DNA from 4 places in the Micromonospora sp. NPDC093277 genome. Region 2 is predicted to be linked to each of the others. Evidence: riboswitches for the same ligand, from Rfam matches in the RefSeq annotation. Region 2 holds a riboswitch; each other region holds the start of a gene.

Region 1 (7,516 bases), on a different contig from region 2:
GCGAGCACACGGCGAGCGGGGTCGAGTGGACGTATACGACGCCACGCGTTGGCACGGTGACCTCCCGGAGAGCGAGGTGCGTCTTCCCCTACGACCTCGTCCACCTTCGGTGGCACCTGCAACACATGATGACCGGTGTGACGGATGGTACGCCAGCGAATCGGAAAATTCGCCGCTACCGGCCGTCGGGAAATACCCGGGTGGCTGACCCCGTTGACCCCCGTGACGGCGCGACGACCAGCCAGGCGTCGAGGTCGTGTACAGTTCTCTGGGCGGTTCTGTGCCGCCGCACAATCTTCGCGGGCCGACACCCACGCCGGGTGTCACCCGCACCAGCCCCCGGACGTTTCAGTCCTCCCGTACGTCTGCAAGGAGTACTTCCGTGGCGAGCAACACCTCTAAGACCGCGCGCGCGTCAGTCCGGGCCGGCCAGGCTGGCCAGGGTGGCGCCCTCAGCGTGCTGGGCGAGTTCAAGTACCTGATCCCGCTCAACGGCGGCAAGCACGCCTACGTGCGCAACCTGACCAACGGCAAGACCGAGCGCCTGCGCACCGACTCCGAGGCCTTCGTCGAGGAGATCCGGACGCTGGCCGCCGCCGGCCACGCCGCCAAGGTCCGCGCCGAGATCAACGGCCTCGCGGCCGCCTACCCGGAGCACGGCTGGGACGCCACCGAGAAGCGTCTCGTCGAGGCCGGTGTCTTCGAGGGCTGAGTCCCGCACCGCGTCACCCCGAACCGCCCGCCGGATCACCGGCGGGCGGTTCGTCGTCTCCAAGACTCAGCTGATCCACTCCGTGTCGCGTAAGCGGCGATATCCGCCCGCCGACGTGACCACCACATCCCGCTCATGGAGTTGATCAAGGCCCGGTCGGGGCGGGGCGGGCCGGACGGCGTTCGACAGCGGCGTCATATGCGGGAATCTTTCACCTCGGCCGTCGGCGTGCTGTGATTGACGGATAGCCGGATCGTCACCGCCGGGTTACCCGGCGCACGGACAGAGGCCGCGGGGGAGGTGGACCGATGCCGACGGAGCTGGAGGTACGGCTTCCCGACGGCGTACGCCTGCACGTGGTGGCGTCCGGGCCGGTCGACGCCGACGTCACGGCGGTCCTGCTGCACGGCTGGACGCTGGACGGGCGTAGCTGGCACCGCCAGCTCGCCGGGCTGCGGGCCCGGTTCGCCGACCGGGTGCGGGTGGTGACGTACGACGCCCGCGGGCACGGCCGGTCCAGCTGCATGGACCTGCGTACGGCCACCCTGACCCAGCTCGGCGACGACCTCGCCGCGATGCTGGACGAGCTCGTCCCGCGCGGCAGGGTCGTGCTGGTCGGGCACTCGATGGGCGGGATGACCGTGATGGAGTATGCCCACCGCCACCCCGCGCACTTCGCCGCCCGGATCGCCGGGCTGGTATTCGTGTCGACCACCGCCGAGGGGCACACCCACACCAGCTACGGGCTCTCGCCCCGGATCGCCCGGTTGATCCGGCTCGCCGAGACCACCGGCGCCGGGGTGCTGGCCCGCTGCGGATCGTGGTGTCCGCCGCACCCGCTGCTCCGCGCCCTACGCCCGAGCATCCGCTGGCTGCTCTTCGGCGACCGTTGCGACCCGGCCGACCTCCGGCTGGTCACCTCGGCGGTGGCGCACGCCTCACTCCGTTCGATCGGCGGATTCCGCGCATCGATCGGTGCCCAGCACCGGCTGGACACCCTGGCCGCGCTCGGTCACCTGCCTTCCGCCGCGCTGGTCGGCGACCGGGACCGGCTCACCCCACCGCCGTGCGCGAGGTCGATCGCGGCAGCGCTGCCCACCACCGAGCTGACCGTCTGCCCGGGTGCCGGCCACATGCTGATGATGGAGCGCCCGGACGAGGTGGACCAGGCCCTCGCCGCGGTGCTCCACCGGGTTCTCACCGAGCCCACCGACCGGCTGGTCGGGCCGGACCACCCGCTGGTCCGGGCGGTGAGCGGACCCACCGACCCGGGCGGGCTGGTCGGGCCGGCCCCTCCGGTAACGCTGAACGAAACAGCCGGCAGAGGGGTGGAAACACCCGGATAACGGGCAACCGGCACCGGCGGTGTGAGTGCACCCTCATGGCCGCAGGCCACGGCCTCGACGGCGGCCCGTACCCTCATTCAGCCCGCCGTGCCCGCCGCATGATCACAGGAGCCCCCGACTTGAGCGACAAAACCACCCTGGAACGGGAGATCGCCGTCGAACAGCGACATCTCGACCGGGTGTACGCCCGGCTGGCGGAGCTGCGCCGGTCGGCCGCCGAGGCCGAGCGGGAGGGCTACCGGCTGGCCCGGGTCGGCAACTTCGGCGCGCTGGTGGAGCGGGACGCGATGGTGTTCCACGCCGCGCAGCGGCGGCACGTGCTGGACGCCGAACACGAGGGGCTGGTCTTCGGCCGGCTGGACCTGTGTACCGGCCAGGTGCTGCACGTGGGCCGGCTCGGCGTACGCGGGGAGAACGCCGAGACGCTGGTGGTCGACTGGCGGGCGCCCGCCGCCGCGGCGTTCTACCGGGCCACCCCGGCCGACCCGATGGGTGTGGTACGCCGGCGCACCATCCAGTCGTCGGCGGAGCGGGTCACCCGGATCGAGGACGACCTGCTGGACCCGGAGGCTGCGCCGCCGGAGCTCGCGGTGGTCGGCGACGGCGCACTGCTGGCCACGCTGTCCCGCGCGACCGGACGGGGCATGCGGGACATCGTCGCCACCATCCAGCGGGAGCAGGACGAGGCGATCCGCTCCCCCGGCTCGGGGGTCACGATCGTCTCCGGCGGCCCGGGCACCGGCAAGACCGCGGTGGCGCTGCACCGGGCCGCGTACCTGCTCTACTCCGACCGGGCCCGGTACGCCGGCGGCGGCATCCTGGTGGTCGGCCCGTCCGGCGTGTTCGTCGAGTACATCGCCTCGGTGCTGCCCTCGCTCGGCGAGGAGACCGCCACCCTGCACTCGCTCGGCTCGCTCTTTCCGGGCATGTCGGCTACCCGTACCGACCCGCCGGAGGTGGCGGCGGTGAAGGGGTCGCTGCGGATGCGCCGGGTGCTGGAGCGCGCCGTCCGGGACGCGGTGCCGGACTCCCCCACCGAGCTACGCCTGCTCTACCGGGGCGAGCTGCTCCGGCTGGACCGGGCCGAGCTGGACGCGGTCCGGGACCGCGCGCTGTCCCGCGGCGCGCGCCGCAACGAGGTACGCCGGGTCGGCTTCGACGCCGTCCTCGCCGCCCTGTACGCGCAGGCCCGCAGGCTGCGGATCGGCGGGTTGCCGGAGCAGCCCGCGTTCGAGGACGAGATCATCGACCGGCCGGAGTTCCGGGAGTTCCTCAAGGCCTGGTGGCCCCGGTTGCACCCGCGGCACGTGCTCGGCTGGCTGGCCCGCCCCGAACGGCTGCGCCGGTACGCGGGCGGCGTGCTCGCGGCCGGCGAGATCCGGCTGCTGACCGAGGCGTACCGGACGCTGGACGCGGAGGGGCTGACCATCGCCGACATCGCGCTGCTGGACGAGCTGGACGCGCTGCTCGGCAAGCCGGTGCAGCGGGCGCGGCCGAAGCGCGACCCGTTCCAGCTCGCCGGGGGCGTCCGCGAGCTGAGCACGTTCGCCGACCGGCAGCGGGCGGCCCGGGCCGCCGCCCGGGAACGGCCGGAGGACTACCGCGACTACGCCCACGTGGTGGTCGACGAGGCACAGGACGTCTCGCCCATGCAGTGGCGGATGATCGGCCGGCGCGGCCGGCTGGCCTCCTGGACGGTGGTGGGCGACCCGGCGCAGACCGCCTGGACCGGCGACCCGGAGGAGCTGACCCGGGCCCGGGATCAGGCACTGGGTCGGCGGCGCCGGCAGCGGTACGAGCTGACCACCAACTACCGCAACTCGGCCGAGATCTTCGCGGTGGCGGCGACGGAGATCCGCCGGCGCTACCCGGACCTGGCGCTGCCGACTGCGGTGCGCTCCACCGGGGTACCCCCGATCGAGCGGACCGTGCCCGCCGCGGAACTGCCCGCCGCGACCGTCGCGGCGGCCGACGCGCTGCTGGCCGAGGTCGAGGGCACGGTCGGCGTGATCACGCCGGTGCCGCGCCGGGACGAGGTCGCCGGCTGGCTGGGCGACCTGGGCGGCGGCCGGCTCCAGGTGGTGACCAGCCTCCAGGCCAAGGGCATGGAGTACGACGGGGTGGTGCTGGTGGCGCCGAGCGAGATCCGGGCCGATCCCGGGTCGGGCGTGCGGACGCTCTACGTGGCGCTGTCCCGGGCCACCCAGCGCCTCACCACCCTCGACCCGGTGGACTGACCACAGCCCGCGTTCGCGGCGGGCGCCTGAGCTGGCCCACCCCCCTCAGCCTTCACTTGCATACATAGCGATGTGAGCATAGATTGGGCCCGGGCGGGGCGCGGGACGAAAGGGTGTGGGCGTGGGCGCAGGTCATGACCACAGCGGCGCGGTCACCAACGCCGCACACCGCCACCAGGGTCGACTCTGGGCCGCGTTCGGGCTGCTCACCGCCCTTATGCTGGTCGAGGCGGTGGCCGCGTTCGCCACCGGCTCGCTGGCCCTGCTCTCGGACGCCGGGCACATGTTCACCGACGTGCTCGGCATCGGCATGGCGCTCGCCGCGATCACCGCCACCCGGCGAGCCAACACCGATCCGCAGCGCACCTTCGGGCTCTACCGGCTGGAGGTCCTGGCCGCGCTCGCCAACGCGGTCCTGCTCGGCGCGGTCGCCGCCTACGTGCTCGTCGAGGCGGTACGCCGGTTCGGCGAGCCGCCGGAGGTGCTCGCCGGGCCGATGCTGGCCGTGGCGTCGCTCGGCCTGCTCGCCAACATCGCCGCGTTCGCGCTGCTGCGGGCCGGCGCGCAGGAGAGCATCAACCTGCGCGGGGCCTACCTGGAGGTGCTCGGCGACCTGCTGGGCTCGCTCGGGGTGATCGCCGCCGCGCTGGTCATCACGTTCACCGACTGGTGGTGGGCCGACCCGCTGGTCGCCGTCGCGATCGGGCTGTTCATCCTGCCGCGGACCTGGCGGCTCGGCCGGGCCGCGGTCCGCATCCTGGTGCAGGCCGCCCCGGAGCACCTCCAGGTGACCGCCGTGCGCGACCGGCTGGCCGCGGTGCCCGGCGTCGCCGAGGTCCACGACCTGCACGTCTGGACCCTCACCTCCGGGATGGACGTGGCGTCGGCGCACCTGACCACGGCCCCGGACGCCGAGGTCGGCGAGGTGCTGGCCGCCGCCCGGGCCGCCCTGCACGGCGACTTCCGGATCGATCACGCCACGTTGCAGATCGAGCCCGGGGCGTCGGCCGGAGAGTGTGGACCAGTCGAGTGGTAATTAGGGCAAACTTAAATCCAAGTGGCTATTGTGCATTCATGCCGGCTTTCATCCGATTCCTAACCCTCGACTGGAGGGGCCCGGCCGGTAGGCTCGGTCGCGGCCCCCACCGGCGGCGCAGCGCGTCGCCGACGGCGGCTGTCGCCTAATCGCCGCAGCTCGGCGAGCCGGGGAACCATCTTCCTGGGGTGCATCCGCGTCAGCGGTAGGGATCTTCCGTCCCGAACCCGTCAGCTAACCCGGTCGGCGTTGACGGAAGGACACCTGGAATGCCACCTGCACGACGGACGGTCACCCGGTTGGCGGCCCTGCTCGTCGGGGCTCTCGCCCTCGGCCTCGCGACCGCACCGGTCCACCCCGCCTCGGCCGCCCCGACCGGCCTGCTCGCCGCCGCGCCCGGCGACGACGAGGGCGGCACCGCGGAGCTACGCGCCCAACTCGACGCGGCCGGCAAGGGCTGGCTGGACGCTCGGGCGGCGCTGAACCAGTCGGTGAAACGGCAGCAGCAGCTCACCGCCGAACTGAAGACGATCAACGCGGAGCTGGCCGTACGCGACGCCAAGGTCGGCGAGATCGCCGGGTTCGCGTACCGGGCCGGGCGGCTCGGCACCGCCGCGGCGCTGCTCGACAGCAGCAGCCCACAGGGCTTCATGGACCGCGCCGCCACACTGCAACAGGTCGCCGCGCACGAGGACCGGGTGCTGCGCGACCTGATCGACACCCGGGACCAGGCCACCCGTACCCAGACGGCGCTGAACGGTGAGATCCTGGAGCAGCGCCGGCAGGTCACGGTGATGGCCAAGCGCAAGGAACAGGCGGAACACGCGCTGGAGGTGGCCAACAAGAAGGCCGCCGCGACCACCACCGCCAGCGGCGGCAGCGTGCAGGGCACGTCCCGCGCCAACGCCACGCCGGCCCCGCGCAACGCCGACGGCTCCTGGCCCGCGGAGTCGTGCAGCGTCAACGACCCGACCCCGGCCGACGGCTGCATCACGCCGCGCATGCTGCACGCGCTACAGCAGGCCAAGGCGGCCGGGTTCACCCGGTACGTCTCCTGCTACCGGCCCAGTGGCTCCGGCGAGCACCCCAAGGGCCGGGCCTGCGACTTCGCCGCACAGAAAGACGGCTTCGGCGGGGTGGCCAGCGGCGGCGACAAGACGTACGGCAACAACCTGGCGGCGTACTTCATCCGCAACGCCGACCCGCTCGCCGTGCTCTACGTGATCTGGTTCAAGCAGATCTGGCTGCCCAGCAGCGGGTGGAAGGCGTACAGCGGCGGCAACGGCGATCCGTCCAGCGACCACACAAACCACGTACACCTCTCGGTCTACTGAGCCGCTAGGTGGCCCGCCGCCGGGCGGGCCACCTACGCCCACCGACGTACGCCGGATGTCGCTGCGCGCCCCACGACACCGGGCCGGCGACGGCCGAGCATCGGGGGCATGAGCCGACTCTCTCCCCCCGGACGCAAGGCCCTGCTCACCCTGCACCTGGTCACCTCGCTCGGCTGGCTCGGCGCCGACCTGGTGCTGCTCGCCCTGGGCGTGGCCGGACTACGCGGGGCCGACCCCGAGGTGGTCTACCCGGCCGCGGGCCTGCTGGTCACCTGGCTCTTCGCCCCGCTGAGCGTGCTGGTCTGGCTGATCGGGCTGGCCAGCGCGCTGCTCACCCCATGGGGCCTGCTGCGTTGGCGCTGGGTGCTGGTGAAGTTCGCGATCACCACGGCGATGCTGGGGTTGGTGTTCCTGCTGCTCGCCCCGACGGTGCGCCGGCTCGGCGAACTGGGGGCGGACCTCGCCACCCGGGACCGGCTGGACCTGATCATCCCTCCGACGGTGTCCAGCACCCTGTTGATCATCATGACCGTGCTGTCCACCTACAAGCCGTGGGGCCGGCTGCGCCCACCCGCCCAGGCAGCCCGGCCCTGAGTCAGCCCGCCTGCCCCTCCAGGGTGGCGCCGAGCCGGCTGGCGAGGCCGAGATGGGCCGCCCGGGCCTGCCGGAAGGCGTACCCGAACAGCGGTGCCGGGGCGGAGAGGGTGATCTCGACGTCGATGCGCACCACGCCACCTGGCTCGTCCCGGAGCCGGGTGTGGTTACGGACCGTAGTGGCGGGCTGCTGGCGAGCCACCGTCACCACCTCGTCCTCGGTGGCGACCAGCACGTCCGCCTGGTAGGTGACCGGG
Region 2 (7,516 bases):
GGGGCGCACGTGGTCTTCTTCAGCGCGGTCCGCACCGACGACAAGGTGCACGGCGAGCCGATGGTGGTCACTTCGACCGGCGCCACCGTCAAGGTGACGCCGTTCAAGGCGTACCCCGCGAAGGGGCGGGCGACCGGTGGGGTGCGGGCGCAGCGCTTCCTCAAGGGCGAGGTGGACCTGGCGGTGGCCTGGGTGGGTCCGCGCCCGGTCGGCGCGACCGCCAACGGCGAGCCGGTGGACCTGCCTCCCGCGGACCCGCGCCGCGACGGCTCCGGCTTCGCGGTCATGCTCGGCCCCGCCGTCGTCGGCCACCAGATCGAACGCGACTGACCCACCCCCCCATGCTCGTGTTGATCAAGAGGTTTGCGTCACCGGAACGCTTCTGGGCGGCGCAAACCTCTTGATCAACCGATCTGGTGGGTCAGAGTTCGGGTTCGGGGCTGGGGCGGGAGTCGGGGGTGGTGTTGCGGAGGTGGGCGATGAGGCGCGTGCCGTGGTGGATGACCAGGGCGGCGGCGGTGCCCAGGGCGATGCCGTTGAACGAGAGGTCGCCGACGGTGAGCGTGTAGTTGGCCGCCCCGATGATCACCGCCACGGCGGCGGTCATCAGGTTGACCGGGTCGTGGAAGTCGACCCGGTTCTCGATCCAGATCCGGGCGCCGAGGACGGCGATCAGCCCGTACAGCGCGGTGGTGGCGCCGCCCAGCACCCCGGCCGGCACGGTGAGGATCAACGCCCCGAACTTCGGGCAGAGGCCGAGCAGGTGAAGGTGGCGCCGAACATCGCGACGACGTGCTGCACGCCGACGCCGACGGTACGCGGCCAGGACAGCCGTTCGTCGGGATGCACCACGTCGCCGGGCCGTACGGACCGGCCGTCGCCGTGCAGCCGCCAGGGGGACCAGCGAGATCGAGGCTCGGTGGGGGACTGGGTCATGCTGGGCCCTTCGCGTCGTCAGGTGACGGGGGCGTGATCGACCCTGAGAGCTGTTTGTACCACGCCGCCGGGCCGCCCCACCGGGGTGGGCCGGTGGGTCAGGCCACCCCGGTGGGGCGGAACTGGACGCTGACCCGGGGGCCGACCGGGCGCGCGGTCTTCGGGATCGCGTGCTCCCAGGTGCGTTGGCAGGACCCGCCCATCACCACCAGGTCGCCGTGGCCGAGCGGGAAACGCAGGCTCGCCCCGCCGCCGCGGGGGCGCAGCAGCAGCGGGCGCGGCGAGCCGAAGGAGACGATGGCGACCATGGTGTCGACGTGCGCGGAGCGGCCCAGGGTGTCGCCGTGCCAGGCCACGCTGTCCCGGCCGTCCCGGTAGAGGCACATCCCGGCGGTGACGAAGGGCTCGCCCAGCTCGGCCGCGTAGTGCCGGGTGAGCGCCTCGCGTGCCTCGGTGAGCACCGGGTGGGGCAGCGGCCGGCCGGCGGCGTACCAGCAGAGCAGGCGGGGGACGTCGACCTTGCTGTCGTACATGGTGCGGCGCTCGGCCCGCCAGGGCACGTCGTGCAGCAGCGTGTCGAGCACCGCGTCGGAACCCCGCACCCAGCCCGGCAGGTGGTCGACCCAGGCACCCCGGCTCAGCTCGTGCCGGCGTAGCCCGTCGGCGAGTGGGCCCAGGGTCGGCCCCTGCGCGTCGAAGTCGAGCATCGAGGGCTGGTACGCGAGGTCGGACACGCCGCCGATCCTACCGCGTGTTCGAACAGGCGTACGAGGGGCGGTGGCGCGTACGGCGCCTCCGGTCGGCAGCGGGTAGGGTGCCCGACGGCGGCGGCCACGCGGTGTGCCGTCGCGGGCGGCTTCCCGATTCGCCCGTCGGCGAACCACCGAGGAGGATGCGCGTGCTGGTGACCCGGCCAACGGTCGGCTGCGCGGCGTGAGCTCCACCCCGACGGTCAACCCCGCCGTCCGGCTGCCCTCGCTGACCGGGTTGCGCTGGATCGCCGCCCTGTTGGTTTTCGGCTTCCACGCCGGAACGATGCGCATCATCGCCGAGCCCGACTACCAGGCCGTGATGGATCGGCTGTTCGCCCTCGGACTGTCCGGAGTGGAGTTCTTCTTCATCCTCAGTGGATTCGTGCTGGTCTGGTCCTACCGGGACGGTGAGCCCCGGCGTACCTTCCTGCGCCGCCGGCTGGCCAAGATCTACCCGAACCATCTGGTGACGTTCGTGGTGGCGCTGCTGGTGGCGTTCTGGTTCGCCGACCGGGTGGCCCCCGGGGCCGCGCTGGGCAACCTGGCCCTGGTGCAGGCGTGGAACCCCACCCCCGGCTACTTCTACAGCGTCAACACGGTGAGCTGGTCGCTCTCCTGCGAGTTGGCGTTCTATCTGTGCCTGCCGTTCGTGCTGCCCGCGGTGCGCCGGGCCCGCCCCGTCCTGCTCTGGGCGGTGGTGGTAGCCGCGCCGCTGCTGATCGTCGCCCTCTGGCCCGGCCAGCTCCTGGTGCCCGAGGAGAACCGGTGGTGGTTCACCCAGGTCTTCCCGGTGATGCGGTCGCTGGAGTTCTGGATGGGCGTGGCCGCGGCCGAGCTGATGCGCCGGGGACGCTGGCGGGGGCCGGGGCTCGGGGTGGCCAGCCTGATGTTCGTCGCCACCTGGCTGGTCGCCGCGTACTGGATCCGGGCGGAACTCTGGGCGGCCTTGCTCGCGGTGGCGTACCTGCTGGTCATCACCGCGGCGGCGGACGCCGACGTGCGCGGCCGGCCTACCCCGTGGCGGTCCCGCCCGATGGTCTGGCTTGGCGAGGTCTCGTTCGCCTTCTACCTGGTGCACGTCCTGTTGATGCAGACCGTGCTGCGCCTCACCGGGTACTGGCATGTGGGGCTGCGCGGCTGGTGGGGGCCGCTCGCGGTGGTCGGCTTCCTGCTGGCCAACCTGCCGCTCGCCGCCGCCCTGCATCGCTGGGTGGAGACGCCGATGATGCGCCGGCTGGGTCCGTCCCGCCGGCCCCGCCCGCCGGCCACCTCCGCCGGGCCGGACACGGTCCGCGTCCCGCGGCCCCGTTCGGTCGAGTACGCCACGCAGCGCGACCCGGGCTGAGCCGCGCGCATCGTGCCCCGGCGCTTCGCACGGTGGCCGTCCACCCTGCTCAGTGCCCGGATCCGGGCCGGTGCGACACGCCCGGCGGCGGTGCGGTGCGGCGGTATCGGCGGTAGGTTGGGGCCGTGCTTCCGATCGCGCTCACCTGTCCCCTGTGGTGGGTGGCGCGCTGGATGGCCCGCATGCTGGCCAGCCTGGCTGTGTTGGTTGCCTGCTCGCTCGGTGCCACCGCGTTGCCCCTCGGCCCGGCCGCGACCGCGCAGGCGGCCCCCCGGTTCGCTGCGAGCCCTGCCGAGAGCCTGACCCTGCGGGTCGGCGCCGCCGTCTTCGCGGCCCGGAGCGGGCCGGGAGCAGCCATCGCCGACCGGCCCGGCGTCGCCGACCCGGCTGGCACCACTGATCGGGCCGGCACCATCAATCGGGCGCGTGCCGTCGGTTGGGCCGGCAGCACCGATCAGGCTGGTGCCGTCGAGCGGGCCGGCAGCGTCGAGCGGGCCGGCAGTGGCGAGGGGCCGGTCGGCCCGGTCGGTGTGGCCGACCCGGCGGCGTCGCGTCGGGCGGTCGTGGCCGTGCCGGGCGACCGGCAGCGCGTCCTGGTCGGGCTGGTCCCGGCGACCGTCGGCTCCCGGGCCCCGCCCGTCAGCTGACGAGCCGCGGGCCGCGGCCCGCCTCGCCGTCCGACCGAACCTCACCCCGCATCCGCCCGACGGCGGCGCGGCGGCGCCCGTACCCGGTCGCGCCCCGCCCGCGGGCCAGTGCGGACCTCCTCGTCACGTCGTTTCCGTGAGGTGCCGACCATGCAGCAGACCGTTCTCCACCACTTCCTCAGCAAGGTTCCCGAGGCCGCCGCCATCTGGTCGGGCCTGCTCGTGTTCGCCCTGGGCCTGCTGGCCGCGCTGGTCGCCCGGCCCGAGCGGGACGTTCCGGCGGATGTTGCGCCTGATCCGGCGGCTGAGGAGGCGGCCCGCCGCGCCGACCTGCGCCGGTACGCCGACGAGGTGGCGGTGGCAGCCGCCGGGGCCGCGCAGACCGCTCGCCGGCGCCGCGAGCGGTGGCTGACCGCCCAGGCGGCGGCCGACCGGGCCTGGCGGGCGTACGACGCGGCCGAGACGAGCGCCCGGCGGCTCGCCGGTGCCGCCGTGCTGCCTGAGCCGCGTACCCTCCGCACGCCGGCCGAGTACGCGGCCCGGGAACGGTGGCTGCACCATGCCGCGATGGCGGCGCACTGGCACGGCGACCTGTCGGCCCGCCAACTCGCTGACGTGCTGGCCCATCGCAACGGGTGGGATCCGCGCCGGCACCCGGCCGAGCAGGAGATCGTTCTGGCCCGGGTGGTACGCGACCGCCGGCGGGCCGGCTGGCGGGCTGCCGCCGAGGGGGAGCAGCGGGCCTGGCGCGACGCCGCGCTGGCCGCCGAGTCGGCCCGCGCCCTGGCCGTGGAGGCGTTCGCCGCCGCCGAGGCGCTGCACACCGGCGCGGCCCCGATACGCCGTACCGAGGCGGTGGCGACGGCCCGCGCTGCGGTGCCGGCCGGCCGTAGCGCGCGCTTTCGTCCGGCACGGGTCGGATGAATCGTTACCAACTTCGGTGAGCCGCGTCACTGGCTGCCCGGAAACGGTCATCCGGATCAGTGTGGGCGATCGACTCCCGCAATTCCAGGTTGATCGTCCACCCGGTGTCCGATTCTTGCCTGACAGTTCCGCGATAACTGCTTGTCCCATTGAGTTACGTCAGTTGCGGGCTGTTCCGGTCGGCGCCGGTAATTCCGATGTTTAAGCAGGTCGGAGTGGTTGGCAGGAGGAGAACCCACCGGTAGTGTCGGCGCGTCCGGTGCGGTTACCGATCGCAGGTGGCGACGCCGCGCCGACCCGCTTAATCGTGATCTTTCACGAACCGGGGACCCAGTGCAACACCGGGGTGAATCCGCGAGCTGCGGCCCGCGGTAGGGCGTTCTTCCCGCCCGAATCCGTCAGCTAACCCGGTAGGCGGCCACGGAAGGAGTCACATCCTCGTGCCAACCTCCCCCCGATCTTCCCCCCGCCTCCACGGCGCCGCGGTGCCCTCGCTCGCCTGACCGGCGACCGAGCTTCCGGCAACCCGCTCCCGCAGCCCGGTTCACCGGGCGCTCCCTTTCCCGTGGCCACCCCGCCCGGCAACGCGCGTGACCCTGTCCGCGCGTCGGGCCGGCGTGCGCCGCTCAGGCCCTCGTGGAGGAACACACGTGAAGCACCACCTGAAGCGACAGCTGCGGCGCCTCGCGACCGAGCGCCCGTACCAGATCGTCGCCGGCTCGGCCGCGGCCCTCGTGCTCGCCGGCGGCGCCAGCGCCGCGCTGGCCAGCGCCGACGCGGCGCCCGCCCCCCAGGAGCACACCGCCGCCGTCGCCGAGCTGGCCCCCCGCCTCGGCGAGGTCGCCAGCCGCAGCGAGGCGCGCCTCGCCGCCCCGTCGCCGTCCGACTCGCCGAGCGCGTCACCGTCCGGCTCGCCGAGCGCGTCGGCGTCGCCGAGCAAGGCCAAGGCGGACCCGGACGTGACCCGTACGGCCAAGCCGAAGCCGAAGGCGCCGGTGACCAAGGTCCTCGACTACGACTACCAGGCGCAGACCGCCTACTGGAACTGTGGCCCGGCCGCGGTGCGCAACGCGCTGAGCGCGAGCGGCGTCGAGACCACCCAGGACGCGATGGCCGTGCCGCTGAACGCCGGCATGAACGGCACCAACTCGGCCGAGGACACCACCCGCGGGCTGAACAAGATGGTCAAGGGCAGCCCGTACCGGACCCACATGATCCCCGGTCAGGCCGCGACCCCGGCCCAGATGGACCAGCTCCAGGCGGACCTGGTCAACGCGGTCACCGACGGCCGTGGCGTGGTGGTCAACATCGCCGGCTCCGCCACCGACACCAACGGCGGCTGGCACTCGTTCCCCGGCGGTCACTACATCGCGGTGGTCGGCTACAAGGACGACGGCCGGATCGCCCGGATCGCCGACTCGGCGAACCCGGCGCTGCCCGAGTACTGGATCAGCACCATCGACCTGGCGAACTGGGCCGCCACCCGCGGCTACTCGTCCTGATCGCATCCCTCCCCCCTGTCGGGCACCGGCTCATGTGAGCCGGTGCCCGACCTCGTATGCGCGGTGTCTCGCGTGGGTGGCCGGTCCGATGCGACACTTCGCCGTATGGCCGACGAGACGGGTAGCCGCCATCTACTGCTGCTGCACGGACTGGGCGCCACCGGCGAGGTGTGGCTGCCCTGGGCGCCGCTGCTGGAACACCGGTGGGCGGGGCGCTGGCTGGCCCCCGACCTGGCCGGCCACGGCTGGTCGCCGCCGCTGCCGGCGTACTCCTTCGAGGCCCTGGCGGACCGGTTGGTGACGGGGCTCGGCCCGGTCGCCGACCGGCTCGGCGCCGACGACCGGCTGGTCGTGCTCGGGCACTCGCTCGGCGGGGTGGTGGCGCTGGCGCTCGCCGCGCGGATGCGGCGGCTGCCGATCGACGCGGTGATCGGGCTCGGCATCAAGGTCGCCTGGTCCCCGGCCGAGCTCGACAAGGCCCGCGAGCTGGCCGAGCGGCCGGTGACCTGGTTCTCCAGCCGGGACGAGGCGGCCCGCCGCTATCTGCGGGTCGCCGGACTGGCGGGGCTCTTCGCCCCCGACCATCCGGTGGTGGACGCCGGGCTGCGCCGCGAGGACGGCCGTTGGCGGCTGGCCATGGATCCGGCCGCGTTCGCGGTGGGGGAGCCGCGGCTGCCCGCCCTGCTCGCCGCGACCGACGTGCCGGTGCTGCTGGCCCGGGGTGAGCAGGACCCGATGGTGACCGACGCGCAGCTCAAGGAACTGGGCGTGCCGGTGGTGACCCTGTCGGGGCTCGGCCACAGCGCGCACGTCGAGGACCCCGCCGTCGTCCTCGACCTGCTCGCGCCGTACGCGACGCCCGACGGGCCGTGATGTCGTCGTCCCGCGGACGGGGCGACGACATCACGGCCGAGGGTTGCCGTCAGTACGTGCAGCCGGTGGCGGGCAGGGCGGATGGGGCGGGTGGTGTGACGCCGTCGTAGAGGGCCAGCAGCATGTTCTGCGGGCAGCGGTTGGCGCCGTTGACCCTGACCTCCAGGTGCAGGTGCGGGCCGGTCACGTTGCCGGTGGCCCCGGTGTAGCCGAGGACCTGGCCGGCGCTGACCCGGGCACCGGCGCCGACCGAGCGCGAATTCAGGTGGCAGTAGAGGTAGTAGGCGCCGTCGTCGGCGGTGATGCCGATGCCGAGACCGCAGTTGCCGCCCACGTGCCCGACCGTGCCGGAGGTGATCGCGTACGCGGTCGTGCCGGTCACGGTGGGCAGGTCGATCGCCGGGTAGTCGTGGTGCGGGTCGTCGTACTCGCTGCGAGGCAGCACCGACTTGCCGATGATCAGGCGATAGTTGCCGGTGCCGCCGCCGCTGCCGCCGACCAGGTACTGCCAGGTCGCCGGCCCGACGATGCCGTCGA
Region 3 (7,516 bases), on a different contig from region 2:
CTTGGTCCGCGGCCCGACCAGGACGAGGCTGGACGGTGACTTCCTACGAGGACAGGAGCACAAATGGACCACTACGCCCTGGGGGCACGATGAGCACGGTGCGGGTGACGGCCTTCGACCATCTGGTCCTCACCGTCGCAGACGTGGAACGGTCCCTGGACTTCTACTGCGGCACCCTCGGCCTGGAGCCGGTCCGGGTCGACCGCTGGCGGGCCGGTGAGGCGCCCTTCCCGTCGGTACGCGTGAACCCGGAGACCATCATCGACCTGGTACGCGGCGAGCCGAGCGGGTCGAACGTCGACCACTTCTGCCTGGTGGTGGAGCCGCTCGACTGGCAGCAGGTGATCGACTCCGGAGTGTTCACCGTGCTGACCGGGCCGGTGCCACGCTTCGGCGCACGCGGCACCGCCACCTCGATCTACGTACGCGACCCGGACGGCAACGTCGTGGAGCTGCGCTGGTACCCGCAATAGTCGTCACCGACGGGTGCCGGTCCGTTGCTAACGTGGCGCGATGCCCGAACTGCAGCGGCTCGACGTGCACCACGCCCCCGCCCTGCTCCGCTTCGAGCAGGAGAACCGGGCGTACTTCGCCCGGTCGGTGCCGGACCGGGGCGACGACTACTTCGCCGAGTTCGCCGCCCGGCTCGCGAAACTGCTCGCCGAGCAGGCCACCGGCGAATGCCACTTCCACCTCCTGGTCGACGACGACGGCACCGTGCTGGGGCGGTTCAACCTGGTCGACGTCGCCGAGGGCAGCGCCGAGCTGGGCTACCGGGTGGCCGAGCGGGCGACCAGGCGCGGCGTGGCACAGGACGGCGTCGGCCGCGTCTGCGACCTCGCCCGCGAGGAGTACGGGTTGCGTCGGCTGGTCGCGTCGGCCGCGCTGGCGAACCCGGCCTCGCTCGCGGTGCTGCGGCGCACCGGGTTCGTCCCGGTCGGCGAGGTACGGCTCAGTGGGCAGCCCGGTCTGCGGCACGTCCGCGACCTGACGCTCCTGCCCTCGCCGGCGGATATCCGTTGGCGCTCATCGCAGGCCTGAGTCACCATCCCGACGTGACCGACCACGAGGAGTTGCCCCTCGCCGACAAGCTGGCGCTCGGAAAGCTGTCCTACCTGCGGCAACGCTCGCTCGGCGGCACCCGCTACCGGGCCACCGGACAGCTCTGGCTCCAGGTGACACCTCGTTACCTGCACTGGAGCCGGCCCTCGGTGTTCGATCTGCACCTGGAGTCGATCCGGCAGCGCCTCGTCGCCTTCGAGCAACTCGCCAAACGCCGCGACCCCGGTGCCGGCGACGCCTGGCAGGCCGTGGTCGCGGCCGTGGATCTGCTGCTCGCCGACGCCCGCCAGCGCGTCGGGCACCGCATCCGCCCAAGGCGGACCTGACCGCCCTGGCGGTGGCAAACGATTGAGGCCCGGCCAGGAAACATGCGATCGACAAGGCGGTGAAGGCGGCCCGGCGCAAGCCGGGCAAGCGCAATCCGAGGCGGGCCGCCGAGGGTGGCGGGCCGGCTGCCGAGGCCAGCTAGGGCCTGTCTCAAGGCTTATTTGATCTCGTGGCAAGATCGCCGGATGCTGCGACTCACCGATTTCATCATCGACTGCCCGGACACGATGGAGCTGGCAGCCTTCTATTCAGAGGTGACGGGTCGCCCGGTCAAGGAGGGCAGTCACGGCAACTGGGCCGGTATCCGGTTTGGCGAGATCGAGCTGGCCTTCATCCGGGTGGAGGACTACCGCGCCCCGCAGTGGCCCGACAGCGAGCATCCCAAGCAGTTCCATCTCGACTTCGAAGTTGACGACATCGAGGCCGAACAGAGCCGCGTCCTGGCCCTCGGCGCGACGCTACAGCAGGATTCCGTCGGCCCCAACGGCTACGGCTGGCGCGTCTACACCGACCCCGTCGGCCACCCGTTCTGCCTCTGCCGCAACAAGGGTGTCACCTGGACCGACCAGGGCCTCATCTGGCCCAAGAGCGAGTAATGGCCCGCTGATGGCCCACGGCCTGTTTCAGCTCCGCTGACAACGCGAAAGCCCTGGTTGGGACTCTCGTCCGGACCAGGGCTTTCGCGAGTTGGAGCGGGTGACGGGAATCGAACCCGCACTGTCAGCTTGGGAAGCTGATGTTCTGCCATTGAACTACACCCGCAGGCGGCACCACTGTACCTGAGGTCACCGCCGTCGTGCACCCAGGTACCCCCGGCGCGCCTCCCACCCCCCGCGAGATCACCTCGACGCGATCTTGGAACCATAGCGATCCGTCGATCGGGCAAGAAGTTTCACTGTCGCAACATATGAGCGTTTTCAAATTTATCGATGGACTGTAACGTCGGCTCCACGTTCTCAACCACGGCGTGACACACCCCCTGTCGCGCCGCCAGAAAGAGGTGGGCCCATGGGACTCCGTCCCAACCTGCTGACCCGGCGTACCGCCGGTGTCGCGTCGACGACCCTCGCGCTGCTGCTCAGCACCGCCGCGGTGGGTGTCGTCCCGGCCGCTTCGGCCTTCTCCGCCGCCCCGGCGGGCGGCTGCGTCGAGCCGGCCGACGTCCACCCGGACGCCCGGGTGAAGGCCGGAGCGCACGCCAAGCACGACCCGAACGAGTTGACCGCCTCGCAGGTGCGGGAGCGGGAGGCGGATCTCGACGCCGCCCTGGCCGAGCGGTCCAGGCTCCGCGTCGACGCCGCAGCCGCGCCCCTGGCGACCGTGACCATCCCGGTCGTCGTCCACGTCATCCAGCGGGACAGCACGCGGGCTGGCGGCAACATTCCCGACTCGATGATCAATCAGCAGATCAGCGTGCTGAACCAGGCCTACAGCGGGGGCACCGGCGGCGCCGCGACCGCCTTCGCGTTCCAGCTCCAGAAGATCAACCGGGTCACCAACCCGTCCTGGTACCCGATCGTCTCGGGCTCCTCGGCCGAGCGGTCCATGAAGACCACGCTGCGGGAGGGCGGCAAGAACACCCTGAACATGTACCTGGGCGAGCTGAGCGACAACCTGCTCGGCTGGGCGACCTTCCCGAAGAAGACACTGGACAAGATGGACGGCGTGGTCGCGCTGAGCGAGTCGCTGCCGGGTGGCACCGCCACCAACTACAACCAGGGCGACACGGGCACCCACGAGATCGGCCACTGGCTGAACCTCTACCACACCTTCCAGGGCGGCTGCACCGGCCAGGGCGACCAGGTCAGCGACACCCCGGCTGAGGCCTCCCCTGCCTACCAGTGCCCGACCGGGCGGGACACCTGCACCGCTCCCGGCGCGGACCCGATCCACAACTTCATGGACTACACCTACGACTCGTGCATGTCCGAGTTCACCCCCGGGCAGGCCAGCCGAATGCTGACCGCGTGGGAGGCCTACCGCGCGGCGTAGCAACCGCAGCACGGCGAACGGTGCCGGTCCCGTTCGACGACGGGGCCGGCACCGCGCTGTCGCGGGGCTCAGGCGGCCGGGCGGCGGGTGTCGAAGCCGTGGCGGCCGCGCCGGGCCTCGGGCGGCGCGACGTCGGAGCGCCGCGTCGGGCCGGTCGCTCGCGGGTCGAGCCAGACCCGCACCTGCGGCCGGCCCGCGCCGAGCTGGGCCGCCTGGTCACGCCGGGTCAGCATCGCCACGTCGACGGTGAACTCGAACAGCCGCCAGTCGACCTGCGGGGCGGCCCGGCCGAGGGCGGCCACCCGGGCCACGGTGGCCGGCTCGGTCACGGGCTCGGCCCGGCCGGCGACGTAGGCCTCGTCGTCGCGCTCCTCGGGCGGGAACGAGTGCAGCGCGTAGCGGCCGTCGCGTTCGAGGTCGCGGCGCTTGGGCGACTCGATGACGAAGCAGTAGAGCCCCTCGTCGGTGATGACCGGGGAGACCGGGTGGACCCGGGGGCCGCCGTCGGCGCGGACCGTGGCGAGGTAGCCGAAGCCCGGCCCGTACTGCTGCAGGAGAAGGCGGATCTCGTCGGCGAGTCGGGGCTCGTCGGCGGCGAATTCGGACCAGGAAGCCATGCGGACATTCTATCGAACAAGTGTACGAGTGCGCAGTCCGACACGCAGGTCACCCGTACCGGTCGCTATGGTGTTCCGATGCTGCTCTCCGACCGCGACCTGGCCTCCGAGATCGAAGCGGGCACGCTCGCGCTGGAGCCCTTCGAGCCCGCGCTGGTGCAGCCTTCCAGCATCGATGTACGCCTCGACCGGCTCTTCCGGGTCTTCAACAACCATCTCTACACCCACATCGACCCGGCCGTGCAGCAGGACGACCTGACCTCGTTGGTGGAGGTGCCCGAGGGCGAGCCGTTCGTGCTGCACCCGGGTGAGTTCGTGCTCGCCTCCACGCTTGAGGTGATCTCGCTCGGCGACCAGCTCGCCGGGCGGCTGGAGGGCAAGTCGAGCCTGGGCCGGCTGGGGCTGCTCACCCACTCGACCGCCGGCTTCATCGACCCGGGCTTCTCCGGGCACGTCACGTTGGAGCTCTCGAACGTGGCGAACCTGCCGATCACTCTCTGGCCGGGGATGAAGATCGGCCAGCTCTGCATCTTCCGGCTCTCGTCGCCGGCCGAGCACCCGTACGGTTCGGCGGTCTACGGTTCGCGCTACCAGGGGCAGCGCGGCCCGACGCCGAGCCGTTCCTGGCAGAACTGGCGCATCTGGTCGACCCGCTGACGGGTGTTGACAGGGGCCCCTTCCGCTACCTGAGGCGTTAAGAAGGGGCCCCTCCTTTCACATCAGCCGGGGCGGCCGTAGCTGTTGATCTGGCCGTCGTCGACGCGTTTCATCGTGATGGGTTTGCCCGACTGGGAGGCGTGCACCACCCAGCCGTCGCCGACGTACATCGCGACGTGGTGCAGGTCGCTGTAGTAGAAGACCAGGTCCCCTGCGCGCAGCTCGCTGCGGCTCACCCGCTTGGTGACGTCGTGCTGTTGCCGGGCGTTGTGCGGCATCGAGACGCCCGCCTTGGCCCAGGCTGCCATGGTGAGACCGGAGCAGTCGTAGTGGTCCGGGCCGGCGGCGCCCCAGACATAGATCTTGCCGATCTGGGCGCAGGCGAACTTGACCGCGACCCCGGCGGGGCCGCCCGGATAGCCGGCGGGGCAGGGCGCCGGGCGCAGCGGGCCGCCGCCGCCGTTGCCGTACACCTTGAGCCGCAGCTTCTCCAGCCGGACGATCTCGGCGTCGATCTGCTTCTTCCTGGCCGAGAGCTGGGCATCGGTACGAGCCAGTTGGGCGACCATGTCGTCCAGCGGCTTCTTCTTCGCGGCCAACTGATCGCGCAGGTCGGCCACGGCCTGCACCTGCTGCTGCTGGCGGTGCGCGAAGCGGTCGAGCAGTTCGAGGCTGTTGACGATCTCGCCCGGCGACCGGCTGCCCAGCAGCGCGTTGACCGTGGAGATGCCGTTGCCCTTGTACGCGTCGGCGGCGAGCCCACCGACCTGCCCGAGGGCCTCGTCGACCTGGGCCTGCAACGGGGCGATCTGTTTGGCCAGCGCGTTGGCCTGCTTGCGTTTGGCGGCGAGGTCCTCGCGGGTGGCGTTGACCTGCTCGATGATCGGTTCGAGCTTGTTCCAGTCGGCGTCGATCTGCCGCTCGATCTCGGTGACCGACGGGTCGGCGTGGGCCGCCGTGGCGCCGCCGGTCAGTACGACGGCGGTGCCGGCCAGGGCGGCAAGGGCGGTGGTTAAGCGGGACCAGCGGGTACGCGGCGCAGCCGTCGACCGGCCGACCGGCCGGACCGACGGTCGCCGCGGGGCATGGTGTGCCACCGGGCTCCGTACTCCTTCTTTCCTGACCGCCTACCGGGTTAGCTGACGGGTTCGGGCGGGAAGGGAGCCGCCCTACCGCACCACGGTGCGGATTCACCCCAGGTACCTGGGTCCCCGGCTCGCCCGGAGGCGACTCGGCGGTGTCCGACCGCCACCACCCGGGCTGGGCGGTGAACCTACCGGTCGACGACTGACCAGAGTAGAGATCGTCGTTACCATTCCGCAACCCGCGACGCCGTGACACTCCGTACTCAAATTCGCGGTCGCGGTCCGCGGGCATGAAGGTTTCTTTCGGGGTACATCGTTACCTGGAAAGGTATTGACCAGGAGGCATGCGCGGAGCGAGGGTGAGGACGCAGTGACCCCCATCCCGAACTGGAGGTTTGATGCACCTCTCAGCCCTAACGTCGCGCAGACGGGTATTGCTGGCCGCCACCGTCGCGGCAGCCACCGCTCTCGCGATCAGCGGCCCCAGCGCGGCGGCGCCCCTCACCGCCGGAACCACCGACAACCCGGACCGTCAACAGCAGTACGCCGCCGCGGCAGCGGAGTACGGCGTGCCGCAGAGCGTCCTGCTCGGCGTCTCCTACCTGGAGTCCCGCTGGGACACCCACGCGGGCCAGCCCAGCACCAGTGGCGGCTACGGCCCGATGCACCTGACCGACGCGGCCCAGGTCGCCTCGACGCCGTCCAGCGCCCACGTCGACGAGAACGAGGACCCGCGCGGCGACGAGTCCCGGCCGCTCGTTCTCGACCCGGCGATCGCGGCGCGGCCGAGCGGCGACGTACTGCCGCAGGCGTCGCTGCAGACCCTCGACGCCGCCGCCGACCTCACCGGCGAGTCGAAGGAGACGCTGCGTACCGACGCCGTCGCCAACATCCGGGGCGGTGCGGCGCTGCTCGCCTCGTACCAGCAGGAGCTGGGTGGGCCGGCCGGCGCCGGCAGCGACCCGGCGGCCTGGTACGGCGCGGTGGCCCGGTATTCCGGCGCGGACACCGAGGACGCCGCGGCGGCCTTCGCCGACGAGGTGTACGACCAGATCAGCCAGGGCGCCAGCCGGATCACCGACGACGGCCAGCAGGTGACCCTCGCCGCCGCGGCGGTGACGCCGGACCAGTCCGGGCTGCACAAGCTCGGGCTGCGTCGCGCCGAGCGGCCGGACGGCCTGGAGTGCCCGGTCCGCCTCGCCTGCGAGTGGATCCCCGCGCCCTACGGGAAGTACGGCCCGGGTTCCGGCGACTACGGCAACTACGACATCGGCAACCGGCCGGCACAGCAGAAGATCGAGTACATCATCATCCACGACACCGAGGGCTACTTCGGCCCGAGCGTGCAGCTCGTTCAGGACGTGACCTACCTGGGCTGGCACTACACGCTGCGTTCGGTGGACGGCTACGTCGCCCAGCACATCAAGGCCAAGGACGTGGGCTGGCACGCCGGCAACTGGTACGTCAACGCCAAGTCCATCGGCATCGAGCACGAGGGCTTCGCCGGCCACGGCACCTGGTACACCGAGGCGATGTACCGGACCTCCGCCAAGCTGGTCCGGCACCTGGCGCTGCGCTTCCAGATCCCGCTGGACCGGCAGCACATCCTGGGCCACGACAACGTTCCCGGCATCACCGCCGCGAACGTGGGCGGGATGCACTGGGATCCGGGACCGTACTGGGACTGGTCGCACTACTTCGACCTGATGAAGGCGCCGTTCAAGGGAACCGGGACCCCGAACACGGGCCTGGTCACCATCGACCCGGACTACGCCA
Region 4 (7,516 bases), on a different contig from region 2:
GCGGTGAAGAGGGCGAGCAGGGCGCCGACCTGCTGGTCGGCCTCCGCCGGGTGCCGGAAGTGGCCGCTCGGGTTGATCGTGTACTCGTTGCGCCGCCCGACCCGGGTGCGACGCAGGTAACCACCGGCTTCCAGGTCGGCGACGATCGCCTGGGCGGCCCGCTCGGTCACCCCCACCTCGTCGGCCACGTCCCGCAGCCGGGCGGTCGGGTTGCGCGCGATGGCCAGCAGCACGTGCCCGTGGTTGGTGAGGAAGGTCCAGTTACGGCCGCTCCCGTTCTCGCTCGCTGTCGTCGCCATGATGGTCATGGTATGACCCCGCTCGGGGCGTTCCGGCTCCTGCCCCGACCCCCCTCCGGTTGCCGTCAGGTCAAGCGCCCGCAAACACATGAAATCTGTATCACGTAAATCTTGACGTATCTTCGCTGAGGGTGTGACGTTGGTTCTTGCGGCCGTCTCCGCCGCCGACCGGGTCGACCAGGTCGTATCGCGCGAGGACGAGGTGACTGCCATGACGCCGAACACACCCGAACAGGCGCTCGCCGAGCTGTACGCCGGCAACGCCCGCTTCGTCACCGGTGTGCCTCGCCATCCGAACCAGGACGCCGGTCACCGGGCCGCCGTCGCCGACGGCCAGCACCCCTTCGCGGTGATCGTCGGCTGCTCCGACTCCCGCCTCGCCGCCGAGATCATCTTCGACCGCGGCCTCGGTGACCTCTTCGTGGTGCGGACCGCCGGCCACACCGTCGGACCCGAGGTGCTCGGCAGCGTCGAGTACGCGATCACCGTGCTCGGCGTACCGCTGGTCGTGGTGCTCGGCCACGACTCCTGCGGGGCGGTGCAGGCCGCCCGCGACGCGGTCACCACCGGTACCTCACCGGCCGGGCACCTCGGTGCGGTGGTCGAGGCCGTCGTGCCCAGCCTGCGCCAGGCCGCCCGCCAGGGCATCGAGGACGTGGACGGGATCGTCGACATCCACATCGCGCAGACCCTGGAGGCGCTGCTGGCCCGGTCCGCCGTGATCGCCGAACTGGTGGCCGCCGGCCGGTGCGGGGTGGTCGGCATGTCGTACCGGCTCAGCGCGGGCGAGGTGCGGACGGTGGCCGAGGTGCCGCCAGGCACCCCGACCACCGTGGGGACGCTCCAGGGCCCAGCCGGGAGCGACCAGGGCACGCCCTAGAGCAGCGACATGTGGACGTGGTCGGTGTGGTTGGAGGGCCCGCTGTAGGACTTCCAACCGGTCGCCGGGAACCAGATCTGCCGGTTCCAGATCACGTAGTAGATGCCCAGCCGGTCGGCGTTGCGGATGAGGAAGGCGGCGACGTTGTTGCCGTACATCCGGGTGTCGTTGTTGTGCCAGGGCGCGAAGCCGCTGTTCTGCAACGACCAGTCGCAGGCCCGACCCTTCGGGTGCTCCCACGGCCCGCCGGAGCGGTAGCAGCCGGCGAAGCGGGTGAAGCCGGCTCGCCGGACCTCCTTGTAGGCGTGCAGGGTGCGCGGCGTGATGCAGCCCGAGGTGGTGGGATCGTTCTCGCTGCACGACTCGGACTTCCAGTCACCGTCGGCGGTGCGACCGGGCCCGATCCGGGCGACCGGCGAGGTGGCCGAGACCAGACCGCCGGTGAATCCCCGCCCGCCGACCAGCGCCAACGCCTTCTCCGCCGCGACCTTCTCCCGCGCCATCGCGTTCTTCTGCTTCTCCTGCTCGCGTACCTCGGCCTCGACCGCGAGCTTGGCCTGCTCCGCCCGGGTCTTCGCCGCGTTGACCGCCGCGAGCCGCTGCGCGTGGACCATGTTCAGCTCGTCCAGGGCGGCGGCGCGCTGGACGAACGAGTCGGGCGTGTTGCTCTCCAGCAACATGGCCATCACGCCGAGCCGGCCGGTGCGGTACGACTGTGCGGCGATCTGGCTGACCTGCGGGCGCAGCGCGTCGAGTTCGGCCTGCGCGGCGCGTACCTCGCCGGCCAGCTGGCGTTGGCGCTGCTGCGACTTGTCGAGCTTCGCCTTGGCCTGCAGGTACGCGCGGTTCGTGGCGTTGAGGACGTCCGTGATGAGCGGAGGATCGTCGTCCTCCTCGTGCCCCGACGGGGTGGGGTTGGTGGGCGCCGCCATGGCCGGGGTCGGCCCGGCGACGACGGCGAACGCGGCGAGTACGGCCACCACGGGTGTCAACCAGCGGCGCAGGGGTGCCGTCACAGTGTTCCCTTCCGTAGACCGCCGACCGGGTTAGCTGCCGGGTTCGGGGCGGAAGTGGCCCCTACCGCTGGTCGCGGATTCACCCCTCGTACCTGGTTCCCCGGCTCGCCGTCGAGCGATTGGGCGGCGGCACCGCAGGCGCCGTAGCGCGCCTTCGGCGGTGACCGGCAGCGAGGTTACCTGAGAGTCCCCACGGCGATCTACGTCCGGAAGCCGACTAATAGTGCGATTTCGTCGTTGCCCTGCGTGACCGCCGTCGCCTTTGGAACCGACGGTCACGCTACGGAGTTTCACCATGCGACCTCCGTGCTCCCCTGCGGCCCGCGCCGCCGCGCGGCCGCCCCGCCGAGCGCCTCCAGAGCATTGTCCCGTTCCGCCGGTGGCCGAGCGGCGGGGGGCACCGGCGGCTCGCCGTCCGACCCGGCGCGCCGCCCGGCGGCGGTGACCACCGCGGCCAGCCCGGTGGTCAGCGGTACGGCGGCGACCAGGCCGAGCGTGGCCACGATGCTGCGGACGATCTCCTGGGCCAGGAACTCGCTGGTCAGGATCTGACTCAGCGGGCGGGAGTCGGCGACGAGCAGGAGCAGCAGCGGCAGCGACGCGCCCGCGTACGCCAGCACGATCGTGTTGACCGTGGAGGCGATGTGGGCGCGACCCACCCGGGTGGCCGCCCGGTAGAGCTGGATCCGGGACAGCCCCGGATTCGCGTACGCCAGCTCGGTGACCGTGGCGGCCTGGGTGACGGTGACGTCGTCCAGCACGCCGAGCGAGCCGATGATGATGCCGGCCAGGAGCAGCCCGTGCAGGTCGACGTCGTTCTGGAACATCAACAGGGTGGTGGCGTCCTCACTGCCGAACCCGGTCAGATGGGTGGCCGCGGTGGCCAGCGCGCCGAGGACGCCGGTCAGTACCAGGCTGCCCAGGGTGCCGAGCACCGCCACCGAGGTCTGCGCGGTGATCCCGTGGGTCAGGTAGAGCACCACGAACATGATCAGCGCGGACCCGACGATCGCCACCAGCAGCGGCGGCTGGCCGGCGCTGATCCCGGGCAGGATGAAACCGAGCAGGACGGCGAAGCTCGCCACCAGGCCGCCCAGTGCGGCCAGCCCGCGCCAGCGGCCGAACGCGACGATGGCGACGGCGAACAGCGCGGCGAGCCAGGCCAGTGGCGCGCCGCGCTGGTGTTCGGCGATCTGGTAGCTCTTCGCCGCCGGGTCGGCCGGGTCCGTCAGCTCGACCAGCACGACCGCGTCACCCACCTCGACCCGGGGCGCGCCGGGTCCGGCCGGGACGGGCACCTCGACCTGTCGCCCGGCGTCCGGGCCCTGCTCGGCGGTGACGGTGACGGTCCCGCAGGGGCCGGTGGATCCGCCCGGGGCGCCCTCCGGCGTCTCCGGCGCCGGTGGGCAGGGCTCGGTCACCACCCGGGTCACCGTGCCGTGGTAGCGGGGCACGTCCGGGCCGCCCGCCGGCTCCCGGCCGGTGTCCCGTGGCCAGAGCACGAGCGCGGCGACCACGGTGATCACGAAGAGCGGCACCACCGTCGCGACGAGGATCCGTCGTACGCCCGGCGGGGCGGACGGCGCGGGACGGGTGTGGTCGGCGCCCATGACGAGACTCCCAACGATTCACGGCGGCAAGCGTGTCGCCGGGCCGGTCGGGTCCACCGGCCGGCGGAGGCGCGCCGGGGCGGCGCCAGCGGGTTGTCGCCGGGAATGGTAGCCAGTCCGCCCCGGGGCTACCGGCTCAGCCGCGCTTCATGAGCCGGCCGACGGCGGCCATCATCTCGGTGGCCATCTCGTCGGCGCGACCCTCGGCGGCACCCTCCCGCATGCAGTGCCGGGCGTGCCCGTCGAGCAGGCCGAGGCCGACCTTGTCCAGGGCGGCCTGGATGGCGGAGATCTGGGTCAGCACGTCGATGCAGTAGCGGTCGTCCTCGACCATCTTCTCGATGCCGCGAACCTGGCCCTCGATGCGGCGGAGCCGCGCGAGCAGCTGGTCCTTGCTGGCGGTGTAGCCCCGGGTCGGGGTCGTCGGTGCGGTCATGAAGTCGAGGATAGCTTACCCCTCCGGGGTATGTTATGTTCCTTCCCGTGGCCGATACCCCCACGGGGTAGCGGTAACGAGTCAAGTGGCAGACGTCTCGCTTCCAATTACCCCTAGGGGGTATAAGGTCGGAGGCGGTGGGAAAGGAGATTAGCCATGGTCACCAACACGTACCAGGTGCAGGGCATGACCTGCGGGCACTGCGTCAACTCGGTCAGCACCGAGGTGGGCGCGATCCCGGGCGTCAGCGACGTCCAGGTCGACCTGGCTTCCGGCCAGGTCACCGTCACCAGTGAGAGCCAGTTGGACACGGACACCGTCCGCGCCGCCGTGGACGAGGCCGGATACGACCTCGTCGGGGCGTGACGGGTCCGCCGGACCCGAAGGAACCGAGGTAACACCATGAACACGGCGACGAAGCTGAGCGGCTTCACCCTCGGCCTCGCGGCGGTGTTCGGCACGGCGTACGGGGTCGGCCAGCTGACCGGCCCCGTCACCCCGGCCGCCGAGACCCGCCACGACAACACCGAAACCGGCCACACCGGCGGCGGCAACGAAGCCGGCCACACCGGCGCCGACCACACGGCCGGCGCCACCGACCACCTGCCCGGCGGGCTGCTCGTCTCCGACCGCGGCTACACCCTGCAACCGGTGACCGCCCCCGCCGGCGAGTTCGCCTTCCGGATCACCGGGCCCGACGGTCAGCCGGTCACCCGCTACGACGTGGCGCACGACAAGCGCATGCACCTGATCGTCGCCCGCCGCGACCTCTCCGGCTTCCGGCACGTCCACCCGGAGCTGGCCACCGACGGCACCTGGCGGGTCGCCTCGCCGCTCGCCGGCCCCGGCGTCTGGCGGGCGTTCGCCGACTTCACCCCGACCGGCGGCGAGCCCCTCACGCTCGGGGTCGACGTCACCGTCCCCGGCGAGCTGGTCGAGCGCCCACTGCCCACGCCCGTCACCAGCACCACCGTCGACGGCTACACCGTCATCCTGAGCGGGGCCCCGCAGCCCGGCCGCACCAGCCAGCTCACCCTGACCATCAGCCGGGACGGGAAACCGGTCACCGACCTGCAGCCCTACCTCGGGGCGTACGGGCACCTGGTGGCGCTGCGACAGGGCGACCTGGCGTACCTGCACGTGCACCCGGAGGGCGCGCCCGGCGACGGGCGGACCCCGGCCGGGCCGGCGGTCAGCTTCGCCGCCGAGGTGCCCACGGCCGGGACGTACCGCCTGTTCCTGGACTTCCGGCACGGCGACGCGGTGCACACCGCGGAGTTCACCGTCTTGGCCGGCGACCAGGCCGCTCCGGCGCCGCAGGCGCCGGCCACCACCGCACCGACCCCGGACGCCGGGCACGGCGTCCCCGGTCACGGGCACAATTGACCGGAGGTGCCGCGATGACATCGACCGCCAAAAGCCCGCGCACGGGCTCCGCGCCCCTGCCGGTCGCGCCGAACCTGATCGAACTCGCGATCGGCGGCATGACCTGCGCCTCCTGCGCCGCCCGGATCGAGAAGAAGCTCAACCGGATGGACGGCGTCGAGGCAACGGTCAACTACGCCACCGAGAAGGCCACCGTCCGGTACGCCGACGAGGTCACCCCGGACGACCTGATCGCCACCGTGGAGAAGACCGGCTACACGGCCGCCGTGCCGCCACCGCCCGCGCAGGCCGCCGCCGAGGCGACCGCCGAGCCGCTGGACGAGCTGCGCGGGCTGCGTACCCGGCTGTGGGTGTCGGTGGCGCTGGCCGTGCCGGTGATCCTGCTGGCCATGGTGCCGGCCTGGCAGTTCGACTACTGGCAGTGGCTGTCGCTGACCCTGGCCGCCCCGGTGGTCGTCTACGGCGGGCTGCCGTTCCACCGGGCCGCCTGGATCAACCTGCGGCACGGCGCGGCGACGATGGACACCCTGGTGTCGCTCGGCACCCTCGCCGCGTTCGGCTGGTCGCTCTGGGCGCTCTTCCTCGGCGACGCCGGGATGCCCGGGATGACCCACCCGTTCCGCTTCGACATCACCCGCACCGACGGCGCGGGCAACATCTACCTGGAGGCGGCGGCCGGCGTCACCGTCTTCATCCTGGCCGGCCGCTACTTCGAGGCCCGTGCCAAGCGCACCGCGGGCGCCGCCCTGCGAGCCCTGCTCGAACTCGGCGCCAAGGACGTCGCGGTGCTGCGCGGCGACCAGGAGACCCGGATCCCGGTGGACCAGCTCGTCGTCGGGGACCGGTTCGTGGTCCGCCCCGGGGAGAAGGTCGCCACCGACGGCGTGGTCGAGGACGGCACCTCGGCGGTCGACGCCAGCATGCTCACCGGCGAGTCGGTGCCGGTCGAGGTCGGCCCCGGCGACACCGTGGTCGGCGCGACCGTCAACGCCGGCGGCCGGCTGGTGGTCCGGGCCACCCGGATCGGTGGCGACACCCAGCTCGCCCAGATGGCGAAGCTGGTGGAACAGGCGCAGACCGGCAAGGCAGCCGTGCAGCGGCTCGCCGACCGGATCTCCGGGGTCTTCGTGCCGATCGTGATCGCGCTGGCCGCCGGCACGCTGGGCTGGTGGCTCGGCACCGGGGCCGGTACGACCGCGGCCTTCACCGCGGCGGTGGCCGTGCTGATCATCGCCTGCCCGTGCGCCCTCGGGCTGGCCACGCCGACCGCGCTGCTGGTCGGCACCGGGCGGGGCGCCCAGCTCGGCATCCTGATCAAGGGGCCGGAGGTGCTGGAGTCCACCCGCCAGGTCGACACCGTGGTGCTGGACAAGACCGGCACGGTGACCACCGGACGGATGACCCTGGTCGACGTGCTCCCCGCCGCCGGTCAGGACGCCGACGAGCTGCTGCGGCTGGCCGGCGCGCTGGAGGCCGCCTCCGAGCACCCGATCGCCCGGGCGGTCGCCGACGGCGCGGCGCAGGCCGGCCCGGTGCCGGCGGTCACCGGTTTCGCCAACGTCGAAGGGCTCGGCGTGACCGGCTCGGTCGACGGCCGGGACGTGGTGGTCGGGCGGCTTCGGCTGCTGCGGGAGCGGGGCCTCGACGTACCCGAGGAGGTCGTGCGGGCCGCGACCGAGGCGGAGGCCGCCGGCCGGACGGCGATCCTCGCCGGCTGGGACGGGCGGGCCCGGGGCGTGCTCGCGGTGGCCGACGCGGTGAAGCCGACCAGCCGGGCCGCCATCGCGGGACTGCGCGAGCTGGGGCTCACCCCGGTGCTGCTCACCGGCGACAACGCCACGGTCGCCCGGGCGGTGGCCGCCGAGGTCGGCATCGACCAGGTGATCGCC

Evidence for each region. Region 2 has a riboswitch for cyclic di-AMP ahead of ACIRG9_RS18995 (C39 family peptidase). Riboswitches for the same ligand answer to the same signal wherever they lie in the genome.
Region 1: another riboswitch for cyclic di-AMP. It lies ahead of ACIRG9_RS08095 (coiled-coil domain-containing protein); the one in region 2 lies ahead of ACIRG9_RS18995 (C39 family peptidase).
Region 3: another riboswitch for cyclic di-AMP. It lies ahead of ACIRG9_RS10330 (NlpC/P60 family protein); the one in region 2 lies ahead of ACIRG9_RS18995 (C39 family peptidase).
Region 4: another riboswitch for cyclic di-AMP. It lies ahead of ACIRG9_RS12390 (coiled-coil domain-containing protein); the one in region 2 lies ahead of ACIRG9_RS18995 (C39 family peptidase).

Annotation. Positions count from the first base shown of each region.
Region 1 covers NZ_JBIWJO010000003.1:27,111-34,626, reverse strand. Annotated here, with positions in the region: gene ACIRG9_RS08120 (DUF3145 domain-containing protein) at 1-55, opposite strand, end outside; gene ACIRG9_RS08115 (hypothetical protein) at 383-712, shown strand; partial or broken gene ACIRG9_RS08110 (alpha/beta fold hydrolase) at 1,021-1,932, shown strand; gene ACIRG9_RS08105 (HelD family protein) at 2,178-4,295, shown strand; gene ACIRG9_RS08100 (cation diffusion facilitator family transporter) at 4,417-5,331, shown strand; cyclic di-AMP (ydaO/yuaA leader) riboswitch at 5,464-5,595, shown strand; gene ACIRG9_RS08095 (coiled-coil domain-containing protein) at 5,601-6,665, shown strand; gene ACIRG9_RS08090 (hypothetical protein) at 6,774-7,259, shown strand; gene ACIRG9_RS08085 (SRPBCC family protein) at 7,261-7,516, opposite strand, start outside.
Region 2 covers NZ_JBIWJO010000008.1:36,505-44,020, forward strand. Annotated here, with positions in the region: gene ACIRG9_RS18960 (DNA topoisomerase (ATP-hydrolyzing) subunit A) at 1-330, shown strand, start outside; gene ACIRG9_RS18965 (solute carrier family 23 protein) at 422-733, opposite strand; gene ACIRG9_RS18970 (hypothetical protein) at 730-936, opposite strand; gene ACIRG9_RS18975 (alpha-ketoglutarate-dependent dioxygenase AlkB) at 1,035-1,670, opposite strand; gene ACIRG9_RS18980 (acyltransferase family protein) at 1,870-3,033, shown strand; gene ACIRG9_RS18985 (hypothetical protein) at 3,159-3,680, shown strand; gene ACIRG9_RS18990 (hypothetical protein) at 3,831-4,604, shown strand; cyclic di-AMP (ydaO/yuaA leader) riboswitch at 4,893-5,036, shown strand; gene ACIRG9_RS18995 (C39 family peptidase) at 5,255-6,106, shown strand; gene ACIRG9_RS19000 (alpha/beta fold hydrolase) at 6,212-6,979, shown strand; gene ACIRG9_RS19005 (peptidoglycan-binding protein) at 7,029-7,516, opposite strand, start outside.
Region 3 covers NZ_JBIWJO010000004.1:24,287-31,802, reverse strand. Annotated here, with positions in the region: gene ACIRG9_RS10370 (VOC family protein) at 90-473, shown strand; gene ACIRG9_RS10365 (GNAT family N-acetyltransferase) at 514-1,041, shown strand; gene ACIRG9_RS10360 (hypothetical protein) at 1,056-1,388, shown strand; gene ACIRG9_RS10355 (VOC family protein) at 1,575-1,985, shown strand; tRNA gene ACIRG9_RS10350 (tRNA-Gly) at 2,078-2,151, opposite strand; gene ACIRG9_RS10345 (zinc metalloprotease) at 2,398-3,381, shown strand; gene ACIRG9_RS10340 (pyridoxamine 5'-phosphate oxidase family protein) at 3,450-3,998, opposite strand; gene dcd (dCTP deaminase) at 4,077-4,655, shown strand; gene ACIRG9_RS10330 (NlpC/P60 family protein) at 4,718-5,752, opposite strand; cyclic di-AMP (ydaO/yuaA leader) riboswitch at 5,765-5,902, opposite strand; gene ACIRG9_RS10325 (N-acetylmuramoyl-L-alanine amidase) at 6,139-7,516, shown strand, end outside.
Region 4 covers NZ_JBIWJO010000004.1:452,441-459,956, forward strand. Annotated here, with positions in the region: gene ACIRG9_RS12380 (helix-turn-helix transcriptional regulator) at 1-308, opposite strand, end outside; gene ACIRG9_RS12385 (carbonic anhydrase) at 511-1,179, shown strand; gene ACIRG9_RS12390 (coiled-coil domain-containing protein) at 1,176-2,195, opposite strand; cyclic di-AMP (ydaO/yuaA leader) riboswitch at 2,198-2,331, opposite strand; gene ACIRG9_RS12395 (YibE/F family protein) at 2,486-3,805, opposite strand; gene ACIRG9_RS12400 (metal-sensitive transcriptional regulator) at 3,942-4,241, opposite strand; gene ACIRG9_RS12405 (heavy-metal-associated domain-containing protein) at 4,398-4,607, shown strand; gene ACIRG9_RS12410 (hypothetical protein) at 4,644-5,627, shown strand; gene ACIRG9_RS12415 (heavy metal translocating P-type ATPase) at 5,642-7,516, shown strand, end outside.